One region of the Romboutsia sp. LXY-2 genome, then DNA from elsewhere that is predicted to be linked to it. Evidence: riboswitches for the same ligand, from Rfam matches in the RefSeq annotation. Region 1 holds a riboswitch; each other region holds the start of a gene.
What was found. A riboswitch is a leader RNA that binds a small molecule or an ion and turns the genes downstream of it on or off. The one in region 1 is predicted to bind thiamine pyrophosphate.
Positions count from the first base shown of each region.

Region 2: it holds a riboswitch for thiamine pyrophosphate, as region 1 does, so the genes downstream of both, thiM (hydroxyethylthiazole kinase) here and thiC (phosphomethylpyrimidine synthase ThiC) in region 1, are expected to answer to the same signal.
Region 3: it holds a riboswitch for thiamine pyrophosphate, as region 1 does, so the genes downstream of both, thiC (phosphomethylpyrimidine synthase ThiC) here and thiC (phosphomethylpyrimidine synthase ThiC) in region 1, are expected to answer to the same signal.
Region 4: it holds a riboswitch for thiamine pyrophosphate, as region 1 does, so the genes downstream of both, thiD (bifunctional hydroxymethylpyrimidine kinase/phosphomethylpyrimidine kinase) here and thiC (phosphomethylpyrimidine synthase ThiC) in region 1, are expected to answer to the same signal.

Region 1 covers NZ_JBKFGI010000003.1:492,846-496,064, reverse strand. The annotation lists gene thiC (phosphomethylpyrimidine synthase ThiC) at 1-1,258, opposite strand, end outside; TPP riboswitch at 1,360-1,455, opposite strand; gene trxA (thioredoxin) at 1,514-1,831, opposite strand; gene ACI48P_RS08105 (LysR family transcriptional regulator) at 2,034-2,918, opposite strand; gene ACI48P_RS08100 (nitroreductase family protein) at 3,140-3,219, shown strand, end outside.
Region 2 covers NZ_JBKFGI010000006.1:191,001-194,219, forward strand. The annotation lists gene tenA (thiaminase II) at 1-607, opposite strand, end outside; gene thiM (hydroxyethylthiazole kinase) at 633-1,418, opposite strand; TPP riboswitch at 1,545-1,639, opposite strand; gene ACI48P_RS12060 (ComEC/Rec2 family competence protein) at 1,694-2,857, opposite strand; gene ACI48P_RS12065 (sensor histidine kinase) at 2,882-3,219, opposite strand, start outside.
Region 3 covers NZ_JBKFGI010000004.1:164,460-167,678, reverse strand. The annotation lists gene ACI48P_RS09100 (ABC transporter substrate-binding protein) at 1-434, shown strand, start outside; gene thiC (phosphomethylpyrimidine synthase ThiC) at 497-1,795, opposite strand; TPP riboswitch at 1,897-1,992, opposite strand; gene trxA (thioredoxin) at 2,051-2,368, opposite strand; gene ACI48P_RS09085 (LysR family transcriptional regulator) at 2,571-3,219, opposite strand, start outside.
Region 4 covers NZ_JBKFGI010000003.1:106,660-109,878, reverse strand. The annotation lists gene ACI48P_RS06365 (hypothetical protein) at 1-405, shown strand, start outside; gene thiE (thiamine phosphate synthase) at 517-1,176, opposite strand; gene thiD (bifunctional hydroxymethylpyrimidine kinase/phosphomethylpyrimidine kinase) at 1,180-1,977, opposite strand; TPP riboswitch at 2,107-2,201, opposite strand; gene ACI48P_RS06350 (hypothetical protein) at 2,363-3,133, shown strand.

The DNA.
Region 1 (3,219 bases):
TTCTCATCGAACACATTTTACCACACATAGTACAGCTTTCCTTCTCATCAGGTATTGAACTTTCTCTATATTTTCTTGGCTTTTCTGGATCTAGAGCTAAATTTATCATTTCATCAAAGTTAATATCAGCTCTTGCTTTACTCATTTTATAGTCCCAATTTTTTGCACCATTAACTCCTTTGGCTATATCTGCTGCATGGGCTGCAATCTTAGCTGCTACTATTCCTTCTTTCATATCGTCTAAATCAGGAAGTCTTAAATGCTCTGCTGGAGTTACATAACATAAGAAGTCTGCACCATAGGTTGCTGCTATTGCTCCACCTATTGCAGAAGTTATATGGTCATATCCTGGAGCTACATCCGTTACTATTGGACCTAATACATAAAAAGGTGCTCCATGGCAAAGCTTCTTTTGAAGTACCATATTGGCTTCTATTTCATTTATAGCCATATGACCAGGACCTTCTACTATTATTTGTACATTTTTCTCCCAAGCCCTTTTAGTTAGCTCTCCCAATGTTATTAATTCTTTTATTTGGCAGGCATCTGTTGCATCATTTATTGAACCAGGTCTTAAAGCATCTCCTAAAGATATTGTCATATCATACTGTGCACATATTTCTAGTAGTCTATCATAATACTCATAAAAAGGATTTTCTGCATTATTTAGCTCCATCCAAGCATATAAAAGAGATCCACCTCTTGAAACTATATGAGTTAATCTTTTATTTCTTTTTAAGGTTTCAACAGACTCTCTATTAAGACCGGCATGTACAGTAATAAAATCCACACCATCTTCTCCATGTTTCTCAACTACTTTAAAAAATTCGTCTACTGTAATATCTTTTAATTCTTTATCATAAAACCCAATGGCATCATACATAGGCACAGTACCTATCATTGCACTTGACATATTAACTATATTCTTTCTTAAACCTTCTGTTTTTCCATAATTAGAAAGGTCCATTATAGCTTCAGCTCCCATATTAAGTGCTACTCTAACCTTCTCTAATTCTTTATCATAATCGCAGCAGTCTTTAGATATTCCTAAATTAACATTTATTTTAGTTCTTAAGCCTTTTCCAACACCTTCAGCACTTAATGATTTATGATTTTTATTTGCTGGTATTGCTATTTGTCCTTTTGCTACTAATTCTAATATTTCCTCTATTTTTTTACTTTCTTTAGTAGCAACAATTTGCATTTCTTTTGTTATTATTCCTTTTTTTGCAGCATCCATTTGTGTTGAGTAATTCATTTTATCCCCCTAATTTTTAGCTATACCTTGATTGAGAGTTTTATATACTAAAAAAAGCTATATTCCACATAGGAACATAGCTTTTTGATTACATTACAAAAAAGTATATAAATCTGCTTTCCTACGCTGGCATTATCCAGATCAGGTACAAGGGTTGATTTTCATCTCTCAGTCTTTCGACACCCCTAGCTAATATTTTATTTTACAATTGTATTGTAACTCTATTCTTTACAAAAATCAATTAAATTATTAGATTTATATGTATTCTTCAATTTTTTCTTTTAAGCTTTTTTCAGGAATAAATCCTACTAATCTATCTTTTTCTTTACCATCCTTAAAAACTATTACAGTTGGAACTGTAGTTACTGTAAATTTTTGTGCAAGATCCATGCTTTCATCTATATCAACTTTAAAGAAATCTGCTTTGTCTTCCATTTCTTCTGCTAATGATTCAAATACTGGTGAAAGCATTTTGCAAGGTCCACACCATGTTGCAAAGAAATCAACTACAACCACTCCTTCTTTATATTCTACTTCATTTACAAATTCATTTGTGTTTATTATATTAGCCATCTTTTACTCTCCTTTTATTTTGTTAATATAAATTCAGAAATTCATATAGTAATAATAGGTTTTTCATTTGTGTTTTTATTATACATTAAATAAATATATCTTTTTAAAATTAACTATAACTAAATTATGTAAACCATTTCGATTATATTTACTTTATAATAACGCTTTTTATACGTAAATAAGAGTTAGTATATGCTAACTCTTATTTACCATAATCTGATGAAATTACAAAGTCTTTAAAGGATTTACATATAGGTGAAAGATATGAATTTTTCATCCAACCCATATATATTATACTGTTTTTTATTTCTTCTTTAATTTTAATTACTGATACTAAATTTTTATTTATTAAGGGCGTATTAGGTATAATACTTATTCCTGCACCAGTAGCTACCAAACCTTCAAATATAGTAGAACTGCTTGGTTTAATTGAAATCTTTGGTATATATCCTAATGAATTTTTATACCACTGCATTTTATCTTCATTTATTTCACATGATGAAACAAAATACTCGTCTTTTAAGTCTTTTAAAGAAACTTCTTCTTCATTTGCAAGTTTATGATTTTTAGGAACTATTAAAACATATTCTTCTTTTTTTATTGGAATAAATTCTATGTCGCTATTTTCTGAAATAGAATCTTGTGTATCAAAAAAGCATAATTCAATATTACTATTTTTTAAATCCATTAACATATCTACTCTTGATTGATAATTAAACTGGAATTTAGCATTAGGATTATTATTAAAAAATACACTAATTACAAGAGGCATAAAGTACGTACCAACGTTAGAAGTTGAAGAAATTGAAATTGTTCCCGTATCAGCATCGGTTATTTTTTTTAATTCCTTTATACCCTTTTCTATTTCTTCTAATGCTTTACTTATATGATTTAAAAATATATTTCCAAAGGATGTAAGCTTTATATTTCTACCTTCTTTTTTAAAAAGCGGTACTTCAAGCTCTTCTTCTAATTTTGCTATTGCTTTACTTAAGGCAGGCTGAGATACTGCTAATTTTTGTGATGCTATAGTGAAGTTTTCTGTTTCTGCAATAGTTTTAAAATACTCTAACTGTTGTAAGTTCATATTACCTCCTTTAATAGTATAGAAAATATTTTATAATAATTTCATAAATTGGTTTTATATACAGTTTATATAACCAATAGTTATATAAGTATGAAAATTTTCAATTAGACATTACTGATTTACCAATGCTATAATTAAAAACATAGTAAATAAACTATAATTAATAATTATAGATATTTTATTAATTTATGTCAAATTCTTATTTGAGGAGATTAAATATTATGATGAATGTAAACAAAGAAAAATGTATTTCATGTGAATTATGTATTAAAGACTGTCCTACAAGGTGTATATCATTAGT
Region 2 (3,219 bases), on a different contig from region 1:
TTCTAAATATTGTTCTTAATGTTTCTTTTTCAGACTCACTTAAGTCTTTGCATAATTCATTAGTAAAATCTATCCATAAGTTAGTAAATTCAGTGTATCCTTCATTACTATATGTCTCTATCCAAGGTTTAAAGAAGTTATCTTCATATGAGTCCTTATACTTTTCCTTTAAACGAGTTCCTATAAAACTATAGCTCCATGTACATGGTAATATTGTAGCTGCTATTTCTTGAACACTTCCAGTCATAGCAATACCTTTCATATAACTAGTGTAACTTTCATTTGTCATATGATATTCATAACTTTCTAGTGTTTCAATATCCACTCCAAAGTTTTTAAGGTAAGTTATGTGAGTAGCGGTTTCGTCATTTATTATTCCATCTACACCATCATAAAAAGTTCTCATCTCTTTTAATGTTTTACATTTTACAACAGCCATACAAAATACCTTTGCATACTCTTTTAGATATAAGTAGTCTTGTATTAAGTAGTCTTTAAACTTTTCTTTATCTAAATTTCCCTTTGCAAGTTCTATTAAAAACGGATGCTCTAAGTAAGCCTCCCATATATCTCTACTTCCTTCAAATAGGTAATCCGTAAATAACATAATTTAATCTCCTCCAGTCTATTATCTAAGCTTTTTGTAATCTAGAATATTTTTCTAACTTTTCTGTATTTAGTTCATATATTTCATTCATTAAGTTGACTCTAAAAGTTCCTATAGGCGGATTTTGCTTGTTTGCAAGTTCACCTGATAATGACATTGTAAGTACACCCATAGTTGCAGCCTCTAACTTATTTTCACTACAAGGTAAGTAACTACCTATTAAACTTGCCGTCATGCATCCTGTACCAGTTATGTTCTTTAACTTCTCATCACCATTTTCTACTTTGTATAATTCTTCTCCATCTGTAACTATATCTACTTTACCAGTTGCCACAACTACACATTCTAGCTTTTTAGCAACTTTTTTTATAATCTCTGTAGCATCTACCTCATCATCAAATGAGTCCACACCTTTTCCGTTTACATCGAATCCCCCTATAAACTTAATTTCAGCTACATTTCCTTTGACAACATCAAACTTAACTTCATTTAAAAGTTTGTTAGTTAATTCTGTTCTAGCTTTAGTAGCAAATACTCCTACAGGATCTAAGATCACAGGCTTATTATATTTATTTGCAGCTTTTCCTGCTAAAACATATAAATCTACTAGTCCACTATTCATTGTACCAATATTTATTACTACAGAATTACAGACGCTAACAATATCTTCCACTTCTTCATATGATGAACTCATTAATGGACTTGCACCTACCGCTAAAGTAGTGTTTGCACAATCATTTATTGTTACATAATTTGTGTAATGCAATACTAGCGGATTCACTTCTTTAACTCTCTCAATTAATTTAAACATTTTCTATTCCCCCTAATAATTATTCTAAAATTAGCTGTTATAATTTCCTAATACGTAAAAAAAGCTATACCCAGGTAGGTATAGCTTTTACTTACAAACAAATACAACATATCTTTAATGTTCATTACGTTTATATTTAAGCTTTCCTACGCTGGCATTATCCAGATCAGGTATAAGGGTCGGATTATCCTCTCAGCCATATGGCTCCCCTAGCTAATTTTATATTTTATTATACTTTCATTATAAACCTTTGACTAATTTTGTCAACTTTTTTATTAATTACCACAGCTTTTACAAACTCTTGGTTTGCCACTTTCTGCTATTGTTCCATTTAATATATTTTTGCTCTTAGATAATGTAGAGCAATTCTGTGTTGTATGGTATACAGATCCATTTGGAGTCCAATAAACAGTAGAACTATTTGCAATAACTTGATTATCTTTTACTACTTCTTCACTTTTTTTGTCATTAACGGTTTGGTCGTTATTAGAACTTTCGCTATATTTACTATTTTCTCCAATACTATAGCTTCCATTACTACAATCTGTAGATACCCCATTCCCACTAGACTTAAACACAACTTCTCCACATTCATCACTTCTGTGTACTTTTATGTTAAGTTTTTCAAAAGTGTCCATAGTCTCCTTATGAGGATGGCCATACTTATTATTTTTTCCTACTAATATTATTGCATATTCCGGGTCTATTGCTTTAACAAAATCATATCCACTCGAAGTATGACTACCATGATGCCCTGCCTTTAAAACATCTACATCTCCAAGCTTATTTACTATCTTATTTTCTATAACTTGCCCAGCATCACCCATAAATGCAAAAACATCTTCTCCATTAGTTATTTTTACAACTAATGAATCATCATTTTTATTCTCTCCACCATCGGTATTATAAATTTCAAAAACGGCACTTCCTAAATTGAATTTCGTACCTTCTAGCGGTACAGATGGATATACATTTTTGTTAGCTGATGATTGGATAAAATCTCTATACGTTTTAGTATCTGCATCTCCATTTGGAACAAATAACTTACCTATATCCATATTGTCAATTATTTTATCTGCTCCGCCTATATGGTCAGCATCAAAATGTGTAAGTATAAAGTAATCTAACTTAGATATGTTTTTATTTTTTAAGTAATTTACCATATAAGACTCATCATCATTATCTCCTGAGTCTATCAATAAGTATTTTCCATTTTGTTCTATCAATATTGCATCGCTATTTCCTGTGTTTATATAAGTCACAACACAATCAGATATGTTGTTATCTTGTTGATTGTTTTCACTTGAATTATTTAAAACTACATCTTTTGGTACACTTATATTTTCTTCTTTTTTACTAATATTATTGCTACACCCCGTTAAAGCTAATGTTGCTATCAGTAAAAAACTAATAAATTTTGATTTTAAATTTTTAGTCATTTCTTCCCCCAATTAAATTTCATTTTATTCATATAGCTTGTATATATCAGAAAGTTCAAGTTCTATTTTTTGAATATCAATTTCATATATAGATTCTTCATCTAAGTTATCATCTAATAGCATTCTATTTGGAAGCAATATTTCAAATTCCGTTCCATTCTCTTCATCACTTTCTAAATATATCTCTCCACCATTTAATTCTACTATTGACTTTACAATACTAAGCCCTATTCCACTTCCTTCATTAAGTCTAGTTAAAGACTTGTCTCCTTGAATAAATCTATCAAAAATTATTCCCTGTATCTCAAGTGGAATACCAATTCCATCATCTTTTACTCTAATGTGAACCCATTCTTTATCAT
Region 3 (3,219 bases), on a different contig from region 1:
GTTTTGTTACTTCAGGAGTTAGCGATAAGTTTGAAGTTGGTGTTGTACCATATCCTGCAAAACATAGAATGCAACAAGGAACTGATTTATATGTATTTACAAATGCTTCAGCTGAGCAAAGAACTGCAGCTATTGAATACTTAAAGTTTTTAACAACTAAAGAAAATCAAATAACTTGGGCTAAAGAAACTGGTTATATTCCTGTAAGAAAGAGCGCAATAGAATCAGATGAATATAAAAAATCTGGTAGCTTAGTTGCACCAATAGTATCTGAAGCTACTAAAGATTTATATACAAATCCTGTTATGCCAAATGCAGATAGTGCATACCGTGAATCAGCAATAATGCTAGAAGGCATATTAGCACAACCTACTTCTGATGTTAAAGCTAAGTTAGATGATTTTAAATCAACTTTAATGTCTATTTGGGAATAGTTTCTTTAAGATAAAATAAATTAAGGGTACTTCTAGGTACCCTTAATTATATTTAATATTTATTATAGTTGTGGATTTTCACCATTCATTAATTTTTTCATAGTTCTCATCGAACACATTTTACCACACATAGTACAGCTTTCCTTCTCATCAGGTATTGAACTTTCTCTATATTTTCTTGGCTTTTCTGGATCTAGAGCTAAATTTATCATTTCATCAAAGTTAATATCAGCTCTTGCTTTACTCATTTTATAGTCCCAATTTTTTGCACCATTAACTCCTTTGGCTATATCTGCTGCATGGGCTGCAATCTTAGCTGCTACTATTCCTTCTTTCATATCGTCTAAATCAGGAAGTCTTAAATGCTCTGCTGGAGTTACATAACATAAGAAGTCTGCACCATAGGTTGCTGCTATTGCTCCACCTATTGCAGAAGTTATATGGTCATATCCTGGAGCTACATCCGTTACTATTGGACCTAATACATAAAAAGGTGCTCCATGGCAAAGCTTCTTTTGAAGTACCATATTGGCTTCTATTTCATTTATAGCCATATGACCAGGACCTTCTACTATTATTTGTACATTTTTCTCCCAAGCCCTTTTAGTTAGCTCTCCCAATGTTATTAATTCTTTTATTTGGCAGGCATCTGTTGCATCATTTATTGAACCAGGTCTTAAAGCATCTCCTAAAGATATTGTCATATCATACTGTGCACATATTTCTAGTAGTCTATCATAATACTCATAAAAAGGATTTTCTGCATTATTTAGCTCCATCCAAGCATATAAAAGAGATCCACCTCTTGAAACTATATGAGTTAATCTTTTATTTCTTTTTAAGGTTTCAACAGACTCTCTATTAAGACCGGCATGTACAGTAATAAAATCCACACCATCTTCTCCATGTTTCTCAACTACTTTAAAAAATTCGTCTACTGTAATATCTTTTAATTCTTTATCATAAAACCCAATGGCATCATACATAGGCACAGTACCTATCATTGCACTTGACATATTAACTATATTCTTTCTTAAACCTTCTGTTTTTCCATAATTAGAAAGGTCCATTATAGCTTCAGCTCCCATATTAAGTGCTACTCTAACCTTCTCTAATTCTTTATCATAATCGCAGCAGTCTTTAGATATTCCTAAATTAACATTTATTTTAGTTCTTAAGCCTTTTCCAACACCTTCAGCACTTAATGATTTATGATTTTTATTTGCTGGTATTGCTATTTGTCCTTTTGCTACTAATTCTAATATTTCCTCTATTTTTTTACTTTCTTTAGTAGCAACAATTTGCATTTCTTTTGTTATTATTCCTTTTTTTGCAGCATCCATTTGTGTTGAGTAATTCATTTTATCCCCCTAATTTTTAGCTATACCTTGATTGAGAGTTTTATATACTAAAAAAAGCTATATTCCACATAGGAACATAGCTTTTTGATTACATTACAAAAAAGTATATAAATCTGCTTTCCTACGCTGGCATTATCCAGATCAGGTACAAGGGTTGATTTTCATCTCTCAGTCTTTCGACACCCCTAGCTAATATTTTATTTTACAATTGTATTGTAACTCTATTCTTTACAAAAATCAATTAAATTATTAGATTTATATGTATTCTTCAATTTTTTCTTTTAAGCTTTTTTCAGGAATAAATCCTACTAATCTATCTTTTTCTTTACCATCCTTAAAAACTATTACAGTTGGAACTGTAGTTACTGTAAATTTTTGTGCAAGATCCATGCTTTCATCTATATCAACTTTAAAGAAATCTGCTTTGTCTTCCATTTCTTCTGCTAATGATTCAAATACTGGTGAAAGCATTTTGCAAGGTCCACACCATGTTGCAAAGAAATCAACTACAACCACTCCTTCTTTATATTCTACTTCATTTACAAATTCATTTGTGTTTATTATATTAGCCATCTTTTACTCTCCTTTTATTTTGTTAATATAAATTCAGAAATTCATATAGTAATAATAGGTTTTTCATTTGTGTTTTTATTATACATTAAATAAATATATCTTTTTAAAATTAACTATAACTAAATTATGTAAACCATTTCGATTATATTTACTTTATAATAACGCTTTTTATACGTAAATAAGAGTTAGTATATGCTAACTCTTATTTACCATAATCTGATGAAATTACAAAGTCTTTAAAGGATTTACATATAGGTGAAAGATATGAATTTTTCATCCAACCCATATATATTATACTGTTTTTTATTTCTTCTTTAATTTTAATTACTGATACTAAATTTTTATTTATTAAGGGCGTATTAGGTATAATACTTATTCCTGCACCAGTAGCTACCAAACCTTCAAATATAGTAGAACTGCTTGGTTTAATTGAAATCTTTGGTATATATCCTAATGAATTTTTATACCACTGCATTTTATCTTCATTTATTTCACATGATGAAACAAAATACTCGTCTTTTAAGTCTTTTAAAGAAACTTCTTCTTCATTTGCAAGTTTATGATTTTTAGGAACTATTAAAACATATTCTTCTTTTTTTATTGGAATAAATTCTATGTCGCTATTTTCTGAAATAGAATCTTGTGTATCAAAAAAGCATAATTCAATATTACTATTTTTTAAATCCATTAACATATCTACTCTTGATTGATAATTAAACTGGAATTTAGCATTAGGATTATTATTAAAAAATACACTAATTACAAGAGGCATAAAGTACGTACCAACGTTAGAAGTTGAAGAAATTGAAATTGTTCCCGTATCAGCATCGGTTATTTTTTTTAATTCCTTT
Region 4 (3,219 bases), 390 kb from region 1:
AAAGGTGATATAGGTCCTCAAGGTCCTGCTGGTTCTTCTGGTTCAGCCGGCTCTAAAGGTCCTAAAGGGGATAAGGGTGATGTAGGTCCTCAAGGCCCTGCTGGTCCTATGGGTCCTATGGGTCCTCAAGGTCCTGCTGGCCCTAAGGGTCCTCAAGGTGATACTGGCGTAGCAGGTTCTACTGGTACAGGAAGTAAAGGTCCTAAGGGAGATACTGGCTCTCAAGGCCCTGCTGGTCCGACTGGACCAATGGGTCCTCAAGGCCCTAAAGGTGACACTGGTTCTCAAGGCCCTACTGGACCGATGGGTCCTCAAGGTCCTAAGGGAGATACTGGTACTCAAGGTCCTGCTGGACAAACAAAGGAACAATATATACCACCTAAAAAAGTTCCTTATAAAAAATAGTACTCTAGAAAATATTATTCCTCCTATGTAGTAGGTTAATATAAAGATAGGATATGTGAAGATTAAAATCTTACATATCCTATTTATTTTGCTAGTATTATTTTTTATTGATTAATTTTTTTCTGTCCACTTTTTTGTTTCTAAGTATATGTCATTTGCTTTTAATATGGCTGATACTATTGCATATCCATCGCAGTTTAAACTTTTCAATTCTTCAAAATTATCTAAATTTATACCACCTATAAGAACTATTGGCATATTAGTATTTTCCTTTATAGCTTTTACTGTATCAAAAGAAACTGACTTAGCGTCAAGTTTTGTTGATGTTGAATACATAGCTCCTACACCTATATAATCAGCACCATTCTCATAAGCAGCTCTTGCTTCTTCAATATCTCTAGCTGAAACTCCAAGTATCTTATCTGGACCTATTAAAGTTCTTACATGTTTCGCATCTATATCACTTTGGCCTACATGTACTCCATCTGCATCACAAAGCAATGCAATATCTACTCTATCATTTATAATGAATGTGGTATTATATTTTTTAGTTAATTCTCTTAACTTTAACGCTTTTTCTAAAAATTCTTTTCCAGATGCATCTTTCTCTCTTAGTTGAACCATAGTTACTCCACCTTTTAATGCATCTTCTATACACTTATAAAAATCTCTATTTTTTAAGATATCACTATCGGTTACTAAGTATAGTTTTAAATCTTCTTTTAATTTATTTTTCATAATATTAATATTAGAATTATCTAATTCCTCCAACGATTATTTTTCAAATTTATAAAAATGATGTACTGGTCCTACACCATGTCCAATATCAAAGCTATTTTTTATTGCATCAGTAATATATGTCTTACTTAAAGATACTGATTCCTTTATATCATATCCTAACGCTAAGTGTGAAGCTATAGCTGAAGATATAGTACATCCTGTACCATGAGTATTTTTTCTATCTAACCTTTTACTTTCGTAAACTTCATATATATCTTTTCCCATTAATATATCTATAGCATCTCCCTCTAAGTGGCCGCCTTTCATTAGCACATGCTTAGGTCCCATTTCTAGAATTTTCTCACCAGCTATTTTCATATCGTCTAAAGTATTTATCTTCATACCAGTAATCTCTTCAGCTTCAGGAACATTTGGAGTTATAATGTATGCCATTGGTATTAAATACTTTATTAGATTTTTTTTTGCTTCTTTTCTAAGCAGTGAAAACCCACTCTTTGATATCATAACTGGGTCTACAACTAAATTTTCTGGATTGTACTTCTTTAAAGTATTAGCTATTTCAAGTATTATTTCTGGACTTGATACCATACCTATTTTTGTAGCTTTAGGTCTTATGTCATTAAATACTACTTCTATTTGCTTTTTTATTATATTTTGACTTAATTCTTCAACTTCAAAAACTCCTTGTGTGTTTTGAGCAGTAATTGCTGTTATTACACTCATCCCATATGTACCTATTGCACTAAATGCTTTTAAATCAGCTTGTACACCTGCTCCTCCACTTGAGTCTGAACCAGCTATTGTTAATGTTGGTATTTGGTAATTTCTCATTCCTGTCCCCCTTAAATTTTGCATAAAAAAGTTATCTAAAATATAAATCATAATAACATACCTATAGATAAACTTATATTTTATCCATGGTATAAGCTACTAACAATTAATATCGAAGATAACTCCATGATTACAATATATAAGCTTTCCTACGCTGGCATTACCCAGTTCAGGTATAAGGGTCGGATATTTCCTCTCAGCCATTGGCTCCCCTAGCTATTCTCTTTACAAGTTAATTATAATACTTTTGACTTTAATGTCAACATTTAGTTATTCTTCAGATAATCCTTAGACACATATTTTTCTTTTATAATTTTATTTTAATAAGATTACTTCTCGTTTTTTAGGGTATATAGCTAATATCATAATCAATGGAGGCAACAATATGAAATACGACTACAATTTAGAGTTAAACAATATTTTAAATAAAATATATAAAGAGATAATATTAAAAATACTAGTTAAAGAAGATAATTTAGATATTTATAAAGAAAGTATAGATAAAATAAAAGATATATTATTAAATAAAAAAGTCTTTTTAGGAAGCGACATGGATGATTTTATTATTAATAGTCTACCTGAAGGTCGTGAAGGCGATTTATTTAGATGCTCAATAGCTAAATATCACAAACATCTTCACCCAATATTTGAAACACAAAGTGGAGAACCGGTTGAAGACCCTACTTATAATAACTTTGGATTATTAATGTTTAGAAGTCATATGAATAATCTATTAATATCAGATGTTCAAGGTTTATTTAACCAAAGTGGATATGAATCATTTGTTATGAATAATTTAAGTGAATGTTTTTCTGAGCTTAAATCAAAGATAGTTGATATCAAAAACAATGTTAATCCAATAATAATAAATTTTGATGATAAGAAATACTTATTAAATGTAGTTAAGAACATGATAGATAGAAAAGAACTTGAAATAGAATATGCATATAAACTAGTTGATATGGATAAACTTAGAGACTACATGGTAAAAATGGCAGTAACATTTGATTACTATGATGAATTCGATAAGTTAGAAGAAGATACACGATTCTGTTTAGATAATTTTTGTAAATACGATGCCTTTGAATTATATGATTTCCTTGTAAATGAAGAAGGCTTTGAATTATTAAATGAAGGTACCTTAGTAAAAAATTAGTTATATAATTTATCTTTATATTTGTAACTCTTTAAAATGAATAGAAGACTAGAATTAATTCTAGTCTTCTATTATTTTTATTCATT